Regions from separate parts of the Pseudoneobacillus rhizolycopersici genome, predicted to be linked through region 1. Evidence: a T-box and tRNA genes for the amino acid it is inferred to sense, from the RefSeq annotation. Region 1 holds a T-box; the other holds one or more tRNA genes.
What was found. A T-box is a leader RNA that pairs with one kind of tRNA and senses whether it is charged. The one in region 1 lies ahead of glyQ (glycine--tRNA ligase subunit alpha), so its partner is inferred to be a tRNA-Gly.

Region 1 (6,213 bases):
GAAAGTTGTAAGTCTGTTCCAACAATTTGATTATGCGGAAATCGGTTATGTTTATCCAGCTGCATTCGGAGCACTACTAATCAAAATCCTTATTGATGAGAAATTATCCATTTTGTTTACCCTGATTATGGCGGTATGTGGTAGCATTATTTTTAATCAAGAAGTTACCGGAACCTTAAATATTACCGTAGGAATTTATATATTATGCAGTGGGATTGCGGGTATACTATTGCTTAGCGGACAAAATCATCGGACAAAAATTTTAAAAGCCGGAGTTTTTGTTTCATTTGTTAATTTAATTGTTATTTTAGCATTAATGTTTTTGCAAAATGGAAAATATAGTGGATTAGATTACGGTCTTTATGTTATAGTGGCGCTTGTTTCAGGAATCAGTTCCTCTGTTTTAACAATAGGGCTATTACCTTTTTTTGAAGCAAGTTTTGGCATATTGTCAACGATGCGTTTAATTGAATTATCGAACCCAAATCATCCGCTCATTCGCAAAATATTAACAGAAGCCCCGGGTACCTATCACCATAGTGTAATGGTCGCGAATTTGTCGGAGGCTGCCTGCGAGGCAATTGGGGCTAATGGCCTTTTAGCGCGAGTAGGGTGTTATTATCACGATATTGGAAAAACAAAACGTCCACATTTTTTTATTGAAAATCAAATGAATATCACAAATCCGCATGATAAATTACCACCACAAACGAGTGTTAATATCATTGTGGCACATGCTTCAGATGGTGCTGAAATGCTAAGGAAACATCGAATGCCAAAGGAAATTATTGATATTGCCGAACAACATCACGGAACGAGTTTGTTAAAGTTTTTTTATCATAAAGCAATGAAAAGTGGCATGGAAGCAAAAGAGGAAGATTATCGCTATCCAGGGCCAAGAGCGCAGACGAAAGAAGCAGCAATTGTAGGAATTGCTGACAGTGTAGAAGCTGCCGTCCGTTCGATGTCCCACCCTTCTGCAGAACAAATCGAAACGCTTGTTAAAAATATTATTGCTGATAGACTTTCCGATGGGCAACTGAATGAATGTGATTTAACCCTTAAAGAGCTTGATACGGTCGCACATTCTTTATGTGAAACATTAAATGGGATTTTCCATTCTCGGATTGAATATCCTGAATTTACAAAGAAGGTGAACGAAACATGACTTTAGTAATTGATTCAATTGATGAAACCAATTCATTAGATCAAACCGAGATCATTCAAATCGAAAATATTTTAGCGTTTGCCGCAAAAAAACAAAACGTGGAATCGGGCAGTGAAATTTCGATTACGTTTGTTACAAACGAAAAAATACAAGAGATTAATCGAGATTACCGTCAGAAAGATCATCCTACAGATGTGATATCTTTTGCTATGGAAGAGTTAGGTGAAGGCGAAATCGAATTTGAATTTGAGGATCAACCTAGAATTTTAGGGGATATCATTATTTCAATCCCGAAAGCAAAAGAACAGGCAGACGAATATGGGCATTCCTTTATGCGAGAATTAGGCTTTTTAGCTGTTCATGGTTTTTTGCATTTACTAGGGTTTGATCATGAAACAGAAGAGGAAGAAAAGGTAATGTTTTCTCTGCAAAGGGAAATCCTAGAAGATTATGGACTTAAACGATAAGAAACGTCAATATAAATATGTCGAAACGTTTAGATTTGCGTTGGAAGGGATTCACAATGCATTTATTCAAGAAAAAAACTTTCGGTTTCATATTGTATTTTCAATAATTGTCATTTTATTAAGCTTTGTGCTTTCTATATCAAAAACTGAATGGATGTTTATCCTCATTTGTATTGGTGGAATGGTTATACTGGAATTGATTAATACGGCGATTGAAAGAATAGTGGATTTAGTAACTAGCGATTACCATCCTCTTGCGAAACAAGCAAAGGATATTGCAGCTGGTGCAGTACTTATTTTCGCCTGTTTATCGGTAATAATTGGATTAATTATTTTTATTCCAAAGCTTTTATCGTTTTTTTGAGACTTTCCTTTTAGGGTAGTCTCTATTTTTTTGTTAGTTTGAAAAATAATGTTACATTCGTTAAAATGACATAAATAACATTAATATCATATAATGTTTAGAAAATTCAATTTTTTATATTACGTTTTTGCAACAATTAATGAAAATATAAATGAAATGAGGTAAAATAAAGAAACAATCTATATCACGATATACTGTATAGAACTAAGCAAATTCGTACTAGTGATCTTAACTGGAGGAACTAATGAAAAGTCATAGCAATCAATATAAGTCAGGTTTTATTTCGATTATCGGGCGGCCCAATGTCGGAAAATCTACATTTCTCAATCGTGTCATTGGTCAAAAAATTGCCATTATGAGTGATAAACCGCAAACAACTCGGAATAAGGTTCAAGGGGTATTAACAACTTCGGATGCGCAACTTGTTTTCATCGACACGCCTGGAATCCATAAGCCAAAGCATAAATTAGGCGACTTTATGATGAAGGTAGCAACGAATACGTTAAAAGGTGTCGATTTAATTCTTTTTATGGTAAACGCTGAAGAGGGGTTTGGTCGTGGTGAAGAATTTATTATCGAAAAATTTCAGACAGTTGAGACGCCAATTTTTTTAATCATAAATAAAATAGACAAAATCCATCCAGATGAACTGTTTACTGTTATTGAATCATATAAGGAAAAATACTCTTTTAAGGAAATTGTCCCTATATCAGCTTTAGAAGGAAATAATGTGGACCATTTGCTTGAAATAATCAAAAAGTATTTACCAGAGGGTCCACAATACTATCCTGCTGACCAGGTGACAGACCACCCTGAAAGATTCATCGTCTCAGAACTGATTCGAGAAAAGGCATTACATCTGACACGTGAAGAAATCCCCCATTCGTTAGCAGTAGTGATTGACAAAATGGAACGTCGTGAGGACAAAGATCTCATACATGTCATGGCAACAGTGATTGTAGAAAGGGATTCCCAAAAAGGGATTATTATTGGTAAACAAGGCAGTATGTTAAAGGAAATTGGCAAGCTCGCCCGCATCGATATTGAAAACCTTCTTGGATCTAAAGTGTTTTTAGAGCTATGGGTAAAAGTACAAAAGGACTGGCGGAATAAGCAATCCCAGCTGCGAGATTATGGTTTCCGTGAAGATGAATATTAGCACATACCTTTAAACCATATTATCGATTATTGAAGATTATGCATTGGTGACATTAGTAATATTTTCGTATCATGAATTTTTCTAAGTTTGGCAATGATAAATTTAAGGGTTTGGGATTTACAGCGCTAGTCAAAAATTGAAAGGTGGGGTTTTCGATGTTAGATTTTACCTGGAAGGTCTTTTCACAAACAGGTAATATTGACACTTATCTAATCTTTAAAGAGTTAGAGAAGGAAAAGCAAGAAATACCCAGAAATTCGGACGAAGAGCTAGCAGAGGTTGATTTTCCCATCTCATAACCATTGGATGGTGAAGCTAGATGCTTCAAAAATGTGAAGGCATCGTTATTAGGACGGCCGATTACGGAGAGACAAATAAGATTGTAACTTTATATACCCGCGAATGGGGAAAAATCGGAGTGATGGCACGTGGCGCTAAAAAGCCAAATAGTCGATTGGCTGCCATCACTCAGCTTTTTTCTTACGGTTATTTTCTAATCCAAAAAGGAAGCGGATTAGGGAACCTACAGCAGGGAGAACTAATTTCTACTTTTCGAGGAGTTCGCGAGGATATTATTATTACTGCTTATGCCAGTTACATATTAGAATTAGCTGATAAATGTACGGATGAAAAAAAAATAAATCCGTATTTTTTTGAGCTATTGTATCAAACGTTAAACTATTTAAATGAGGAATATGACCCTGATATAATGATTCATATTTTTGAAATGAAAATGTTAAATTCCCTTGGTCTATATCCAAATTTAAATGGTTGTGCTATTTGTGGTCAAACGGATGGACATTTTAGCTTTTCCATTCGTGAAAATGGCTTTATCTGCCACCGATGTTTAGAAAAAGATCCCTACCATTTTAAAATTTCAATTGCCACCTTAAAACTGCTAAGAATTTTTTATTATTTAGATCTTTCTAGGTTAGGGACGATTTCGGTAAAAGAAGACACAAAAAAAGAATTAAAAACGGTGATCGATGCCTATTATGAGGAATACTCAGGATTGCATTTAAAATCGAAACGGTTTCTTAATCAAATGGGACAATTTCGTAATAAACTTTAAGCTAAGCCTAGCTCTGTAAACAACAAAGTTTACGAAAAGAGTCTAATGGAATGTTGACATTGAAGTTATTTTTAATATAATATCTTACATATGAATAGTTGCAACGAAGGAGAGTAGTACTTGATTTCCTCTATAAAAGCGAACCTAGGTTGGTGCGAGCTAGGGTATAGAGCATTAAGGAAGGCGTTCTGGAGCAGCATTTAAAGAAAGTGACTACTATTAGTAGTAATTAGGGTGGAACCGCGGGTAACTCTCGTCCCTATGCTTAAGGCATAAGGCACGGGAGTTTTTTTGTTGTTTATTTTACTGGAGGTGTTTTATTAATGAATATCCAAAACATGATTTTAACATTACAAAAGCATTGGTCTGATCAAGGTTGCATTCTGATGCAGGCATATGATGTGGAAAAAGGGGCAGGTACGATGAGCCCGTACACATTCCTTCGTGCCATTGGACCTGAGCCTTGGAATGTGGCCTATGTGGAGCCTTCCCGTCGACCAGCTGATGGTAGATACGGGGAAAACCCAAATCGCCTTTATCAACATCACCAATTTCAAGTCATCATGAAGCCGTCACCTGATAATATTCAGGAACTTTATCTTGATTCATTAAGGGCTCTAGGAATTAATCCATTGGAGCATGACATTCGGTTTGTAGAAGATAATTGGGAGAATCCTTCTTTAGGTTGTGCAGGTCTAGGATGGGAAGTTTGGTTAGATGGTATGGAAATCACACAGTTTACGTATTTCCAACAAGTAGGTGGGCTTGAATGTAAACCAGTTTCTGTTGAAATTACTTACGGAATTGAAAGACTAGCATCCTATATTCAAGACAAGGAAAATGTGTTTGAATTAGAATGGACAAATGGATTTACTGTCAGAGATATTTTTTTACAGCCCGAATATGAGCATTCCAAATATACATTTGAAACATCCAATATTGAGATGCTTTTTAATCTTTTTTCGATTTATGAACAAGAGGCCCATAAGCAAATGGAAAATGGGCTGGTTCATCCTGCTTATGATTATGTTTTAAAATGTTCCCATGTATTTAATCTTTTGGATGCACGCGGAGCCATTTCGGTAACTGAAAGAACTGGCTATATCGGGCGTTGCCGTAATTTGGCACGTAAAGTGGCTAAAACTTTTTATGAAGAGCGAGAAAAACTAGGATTTCCAATCTTAAAGAGAGAGGAGACAGATCATCATGAATAAACGTGATGTATTGCTTGAAATTGGTTTAGAAGAAATGCCGGCGCGCTTTATTACGGATACGATTCGACAATTAGAGGAAAAAGTGAGCGCATGGTTAGAGGAAAATAAAATTGGTTATCAATATATTCACCGCTATTCTACACCACGACGTTTAGCCTTGTTGATTGAAGGGATTAGTGAGGAGCAAGAGGATATTCATGAGGAAGCAAAAGGGCCAGCTAAAAAAATAGCCCAAGCCGAAAATGGCGAATGGAGCAAGGCAGCAATTGGTTTTACTAAAGGTCAGGGTGCTGCGGTTGAAGATATTTATTTTAAAGAAATTAATGGAATCGAATATGCTCATGTCCAAAAGTTTATCAAGGGTAAAGAGACAAAAGAACTTTTACCACATTTAAAACAAGTGGTGACAGATTTATATTTTCCAAAGAACATGCGTTGGGCAGACCAAGAGCTAAAATATGTTCGCCCTATCAAGTGGTTGGTTGCCTTATTTGGAAATGAAATCATCCCCTTTAATATTGCTAATGTTGAAACAGACCGTTTCTCTTTTGGACATCGTTTTCTTGGAGAACGAATTACGATTAATCAACCAAATGAATACGTTCAGACATTATTAAGTCAGTTTGTGATTGTAAATGCCGAGGAAAGAAAAAAGGCAATAATCTCACAAATTGATAACTTAATGGATGAAAATGGCTGGGTTATTCCGATGGATGAGGAATTACTAGAAGAAGTTAATAATCTTGTCGAATACCCTACCGTTTTATTT
Region 2 (6,213 bases), on a different contig from region 1:
GCATTTAACGTTTCCTTAAGCGGAACAACCTTGCGCATATGGCAGCATAGATTCGGATTGTGTTTCCATAATTCCTCCCCATACCATTTCGCCTGCTCTTCTATGGAGGATTTCGGTTTTACCAACTCTATATGCAAGTTTGGATAACGCTCCTTCACTTTTTCGATTAATTCATAGGTTTCGGGAAAATGTAGGCCTGTATCAAGAAAGACTATTCTTGCATTCTTTTTAACCTTATGGATTAAGTCAATTAATACGATTCCCTCTGCGCCAAAGCTACAGGCATAAACAATCTCGTCATCAGCATATTCACGATAAGCCCATTTTAATATATCCAAATAGTCAGGGGAACGTTTCAAGAGCGCTTGAACCGATTGATCATCCCAATTTTGGTAGGTTAAAATTTGATCCATTTCTAAACCTCCTTCTCCCTAAAAGTCAAACTGCAAAATGATGCACTGGTTGTTGTCGACTGCTAACTTATTCATCTGGTTGATATCTCCATATTGGTGATAAGATACAATGGCTCGTATCCAAGACCCATGGCCGAAAACAAGTAGATTTCGGTACGATTTGTATTTTTCTAAAAAAGTCGTGATTCGCTTTTCTAGGTCATTAAGACTCTCACCTAATACGAGGTCCTTCGGAGAGTTTAGCCATCTCTCACCGTGTTGGACTATTAACTCTGATTTTGGAAGTCCTTCGAAAGGACCAAAATCCAATTCATCTAATAAGCTTTCCGTTTCCGCGGTTTTGCCGTAGAGAAATGCAGTTTGATGGGTTCTCTTTAGCCTGCTTGCTAGAATGATGTCAAAGGGGGCAAGAGTTTTTAATGTACGTTGGTTTTGAGAAATACCTTTTTGGAAAATTTCCGTCACAGGAGCGATGGAGATATCCTTCCGTCCTTGGAGCCAGGTTTTTTTATTCCAATCTGTAGGGAGATGACGAATTAATGTTATTTGCATGAATTATCCCTCCAGAAAAAAGGTTTCACTTCGCAACCCTAGCCGTTGTGTTTCTAACACTAGTACATCGTTTAATCGAACATTTCCAAGGTTGACATTTGGGCCGATTTCATTAATAAAGTACATTTGATGCTTAGCAGTCGGTGCCTCAAAGATGATATTCCGGCTGTCGATGTCATCTAGAATTTCACGAATTAGCCCTTGTTTAATTTGACCGCTTTTTTCATAAATGCCAGATGTGGCCGAATCTCTTCCTTCGGTTATGACATACTGACTGCCCGCTTGCAGTAATAGTTGTATTTCTTTCTTCCACTCCGAAATCGCCATATCTTTCCCAGCATCTTTAGAGCCAACTTCGGCAATTACATTAAAATCCTTTTTAATTTCATTGATGAGCTGAAGCCTCTCCTCTAGAGGTATATCTAACGTTCCATTAGAAATCTCAACCCATTCAATGCCAAGCTCATGCAAGGCTGATAAATACTCAGGAACCTTTTTTTGGTAAAAGCATTTTTCAAAAAAAGTTCCGCCACAATAAGGTTTAATCTGATGTTCTTTATAGAGAGCAATTTTCTCGCGTAATTTTGGGGTAACATAGGCTGAACCGATGCCAATTTTCGCGATATCAATCATGTGATCGTAATCCTCTAAAATACTTCGCAATTCGCCCAACGGAGTTCCAAAATCAATTACTGAGGTTAAGCCATAAGTGCGATGCCCGGAGGTTCGTTTTGGCACATTTAAAAAATCCATAGGGAAAGCGCCTCCTCTATTTTTCTAGGATAGACTATTCAATAACTGGGTAAATGTGTAAATAATGGGCGTTTTCTCTAGAAATTAGGCATTTGCCCGTTTGAATAAACCATCTGACTAAATCAAACAATAGATAGAGAATTATTTTTGTAAACAGGGGGTGTAGAACATTTGGCGAAGAAAAAAAACGGTGGGATGACGATTCTGGCCATCGGTTCCATTCCGCTTATTCTAGTTCTAGGGAACTCGATGCTCATTCCGATTCTCCCAAAGATGAAAACCGAGCTAGACATTTCTCAATTTCAAGTTAGTTTAATTATATCGGCTTTTTCGATTGCGGCTGCGATATCAATTCCGGTGCTTGGCTATTTATCTGACCGTTTTTCGCGGAAGGCAATTATTATTCCTGCTCTGATTTTATACGGAACGGGCGGGCTTCTCGCAGGAGCGGCAGCTGCTTGGTTTTCCAGTCCTTATACCTGGATTATGGCAGGGCGAATTATGCAAGGAATCGGTGCAGCCGGAACTGCACCTATTGCCATGGCTTTAACGGGGGATTTATTTAAAGGTGGCGAGCAAAGCCGGGTATTGGGGCTAGTGGAGGCATCAAATGGTTTTGGTAAGGTTATTAGTCCAATAATTGGATCGCTTTTGGCGTTATTGTTCTGGTATGCGGCCTTTTTCGCATTCCCATTATTTTGCATAATTTCTGTCCTATTGACGATATTTTTCATCAAAGAAAAGAAGGCTAAGAAAGAACCTCCACCAGTTGGAAAATATGTGAAAGGCTTAGCCTCTGTGTTTAAAACCGAGGGGCGATGGCTATTTGCCGCCTATTTAACAGGCGCTACTTGTTTGTTTACACTTTTTGGTATTCTATTTTATATCTCTGATATCTTAGAGAAGGACCATAACATTGATGGTGTACTAAAGGGAGCCATTTTGGCCATCCCGCTTTTATTTATGACGACAACGTCCTATATTACCGGAGCTAAAATTGGTAAAAAAATGCGCTTGATGAAAAAGTTAATTGTCATTGGGCTTCTTTTAATGACCATTTCATTTGCAACACTGATTTATTTTAAAAGTTTGATTCCGTTTTTTGCCATTTTAGTTATTAGCAGTATTGGAACCGGTCTAACACTTCCCTGCATCAATAGCTTTATTACCGGTTCAGTTCCAACCGATCGGCGCGGTTTTGTCACTTCATTGTATGGATCCGTCCGCTTCTTAGGAGTGGCGATTGGGCCACCGATATTTAGTAAGCTAATGGAATGGTCGCGAACAGGTATGTTTTTAACAACCGCGAGCCTTTGTTTACTTGCCTGTATTCTTTGCTTAATTTTAATCCATGTGGCTAAAAAAGAATCATCCAAAGAAAGCGACTCACTGTTTGATAAATTGCAGTTTACTTAGGATAGGAGAGGTTGCCATGCAAATTTATTTTTCCCCTGAGGTGCTAACTCAGCATTTCCAGGTATTAAATGTTGTTGATCAAAAAAATAAAGCTGTCGGAAATGTAGCTGTATTGTTTGACGAAAAAAAACTATATATATACGGAATATTAGAGGAAGAAGGGGTAGGGGAAGATTTTAAGGATTTGCTAACACCTTACTTGAAGGGATTGGCCAAAGCAAAGGAAGGTGTCGATATTTTTACTTGTATATATGTTGGTTGTAAAAAAATAAAACTTGATAAGGACGAGGAAGAATAACACAATTCCACAAATGCCCATAACAAGCTTCAAATGTAATTCATAAAGTGATTCTAGGAGTTTATCACGGCGAGTTATTTGACTAGTTAGAGGTGGCATGATGAGTATTGGTATGATGGTAATGGGGCTTTTTATTGGTTTTTTGGTAGGTCTTACGGGTGTTGGTGGAGCAGCGTTATTAACACCCGTTTTAGTTTTGTTAGGAATAAACCCAGCTTTAGCGGTAGGGACAGATTTAGCCTATAATTCAATAACAAAATTTTTTGGATCCGTCCAGCATTGGCGACAAAAGACGATTAACTTCAAATTAATGAAATACCTAGCATTAGGTAGTATTCCAAGTGCAATCGTAGCCGTTACGCTGCTACATTTATTTGAGGCATTTTTTGATAACCAAGAGCAAATCATCAAACATGCTCTCGGATATGTGCTAATCCTTGTTGCTATAACGACATTGTTCAAGACATTTATGAAAGAAAAGTTCGAGTGGAATTCGTTGCAGCTAAAGTCTTTGGAAGAAAAAAGGGGTTTAACGATCGGAATTGGTGTCTTCCTTGGTTTTATCGTTGGATTAACCTCCATTGGCTCTGGTTCGTTGTTCGCGGTGGCGATGCTTTACTTATATCGATTACGCCCATCCGAGTTGGTAGGCACGGACCTCGCCCACGCCTTTTTGTTGGTAACAGTTGCGGGACTGATGCACGCAGGGATCGGCAATGTTGATTATATGTTAATGTTAAATCTTTTGATCGGTTCAATACCAGGTGTACTTATGGGCAGCACATTGTCGTCTAAATTTCCCGCAAAACCTCTACGGGCAATCGTTGCGGTTATGATTTTAATCAGCGGTTTTAAATTGATATAACTGCTTTGTGAAGAGGAAGGGAAAGTGGGACCTTCCTCACTTTGCAAGGTGATATTACAAAAAATAACGATTTTCGACATATTTCCCGGAAAATATCTTGACCCTCTTGCTAAAAACGTGTAATATAAAGAGGTCAAACGGCTACCAATTTATTTGCGGGTGTAGTTTAGTGGTAAAACCTCAGCCTTCCAAGCTGATGTTGTGGGTTCGATTCCCATCACCCGCTCCATACATACTTGTGAACCAACGCAGTGTTTTATTTCTTAGGGAAATAAAGCGCTGCGTTTTTTATTATTATTATCGTAGGACCAAAGCACTGTTTTTGGTGAAATGTTACAAATTGTTCAATACTTTCCTTCGATATGAAAAGGAGATTGTCTTTTTACATCGAATGTATTAGAGATTTTACTTTTGAGGAGGTTAATGATGAAGAAACTGGTTATAATTTTAGGTGGTTTTGTGATGGCTTTTGGGTTGATGTTTGTATCTGCTGGAAATTCGGTATTGGCTCATGAAGGTGATGATTGTGGTTGCCCAAATGTAGAAATGATTGTCGGAGCAGAGAAAAACAAAATGGTTGCTGAACTATTAAAAAGTAATGGATTTAAGGACTTTAAAAAGTCTTTAATGGAAAATGGCTATTCTTATCGTGGTGTACATGATATCGAGGTTGCCAACTTTATTGATTATGGTTTTATTGCGATTGCTGTTCCCTTTATTAATAAGGATGGTGCAGTTGAGATGAAAGTATTTGTTGATGGAGTATATATGGAGTTTGCACCTATTTAATAAGGGAAAAAGGCTAGCACTACGCTAGCTTTTTTACTTCATAATTTCAAATCGCCCATCCCCACCATGAATTTGAATAAACATATTCATTAACGATTCTGTGAGTTTTTGCCCGTTTTCCAATGGTTGCGATGGCCTTAAATATACAATTTGCAAAGCAGATGTTGTTTCCGTCGTAACGGCAGTTCGAGTCGAATCGACAAATGGACTCCCAAAAGCGCCGTCTGAGTCCACCGAGACAATTAATTTTTCGGCTGTGTTCGCCCTACCATTCAATCCGTTATACTCTTCGTCTGTCTCACCCAATCTGATAGTGACATCTCCATTAATTTTATTTGCATCATACACGCCCATCGGGATTTGATATTGCAAGGAAAAGAAGTTATTGATGTCAATCGCGCTTTGGTTCGTTTCAATGAAGCTCTGCTTTTTGATTCGCCGGTAAAGGGCTTCGACGGATGGGCGATAGCGGTTTGGATCTTTCCCGGTTGTTTTAAAAATCTCGCGCCACTCTCTGATTCCTTCAAGTTCGTTGACATTTTCCTCTTCTAAATCAAAGAATATCGATTCCTGAAATAATCGCAATCTGCCTTTCAGCATCTGAGGAGAATCGGAAACAGTAATATTTTGATAGTGAATGACTCCGATTTTGAAATTAGGAATGATCCTCTTGAGATCCTCTGAAATGTTAATTTCCAAGGTTTCCACCCTCCAAAAATTGATAAAAATAGTTTATCATATGAATGGTATAAATAAAAAGAAAAGGGGGAAGCGGAGTGCGTTTACAATCTCTAAAAGAAGAAATTATTCAATACAGCAAAGAAATTGGCATCGATAAAATTGGCTTTGCCTCGGCGGAACCTTTTACAGAGTTAAAAGCTAGGCTCTTGCGGCAACAGGAATTAGGCTATCAATCTGGGTTCGAGGAGTCCGATATTGAAAAGCGTGTTAATCCGAAATTGTTGTTAGACGGGGCGCAATCGATTATTTCAATTGCCTTGGCCTATCCTTCTAAAATGAAAATTCGTGTCACTAGTAAAAAGGGTGAACGAAGAGGGATTTTTTGCCGCGCTTCCTGGGGCGTTGATTACCACCATATCCTTCGTGACCGACTAAGTAAATTGGAA

Region 2: it encodes a tRNA-Gly, which carries the amino acid that the T-box ahead of glyQ (glycine--tRNA ligase subunit alpha) is inferred to sense. The anticodon was not compared.

The regions. Positions count from the first base shown of each region.
Region 1 is NZ_JBTOOE010000002.1:92,779-98,991, forward strand. It holds gene ACX9YW_RS03030 (HD family phosphohydrolase) at 1-1,168, shown strand, start outside; gene ybeY (rRNA maturation RNase YbeY) at 1,165-1,635, shown strand; gene ACX9YW_RS03040 (diacylglycerol kinase family protein) at 1,619-1,999, shown strand; gene era (GTPase Era) at 2,244-3,158, shown strand; gene ACX9YW_RS03050 (YqzL family protein) at 3,314-3,457, shown strand; gene recO (DNA repair protein RecO) at 3,478-4,230, shown strand; T-box leader at 4,325-4,494, shown strand; gene glyQ (glycine--tRNA ligase subunit alpha) at 4,554-5,444, shown strand; gene glyS (glycine--tRNA ligase subunit beta) at 5,437-6,213, shown strand, end outside.
Region 2 is NZ_JBTOOE010000018.1:65,573-71,785, forward strand. It holds gene ACX9YW_RS16715 (phosphoadenylyl-sulfate reductase) at 1-413, opposite strand, end outside; gene ACX9YW_RS16720 (histidine phosphatase family protein) at 432-965, opposite strand; gene ACX9YW_RS16725 (phosphosulfolactate synthase) at 969-1,718, opposite strand; gene ACX9YW_RS16730 (MFS transporter) at 1,914-3,134, shown strand; gene ACX9YW_RS16735 (hypothetical protein) at 3,151-3,432, shown strand; gene ACX9YW_RS16740 (sulfite exporter TauE/SafE family protein) at 3,533-4,297, shown strand; tRNA gene ACX9YW_RS16745 (tRNA-Gly) at 4,453-4,526, shown strand; gene ACX9YW_RS16750 (hypothetical protein) at 4,724-5,086, shown strand; gene ACX9YW_RS16755 (B3/B4 domain-containing protein) at 5,120-5,785, opposite strand; gene queG (tRNA epoxyqueuosine(34) reductase QueG) at 5,863-6,213, shown strand, end outside.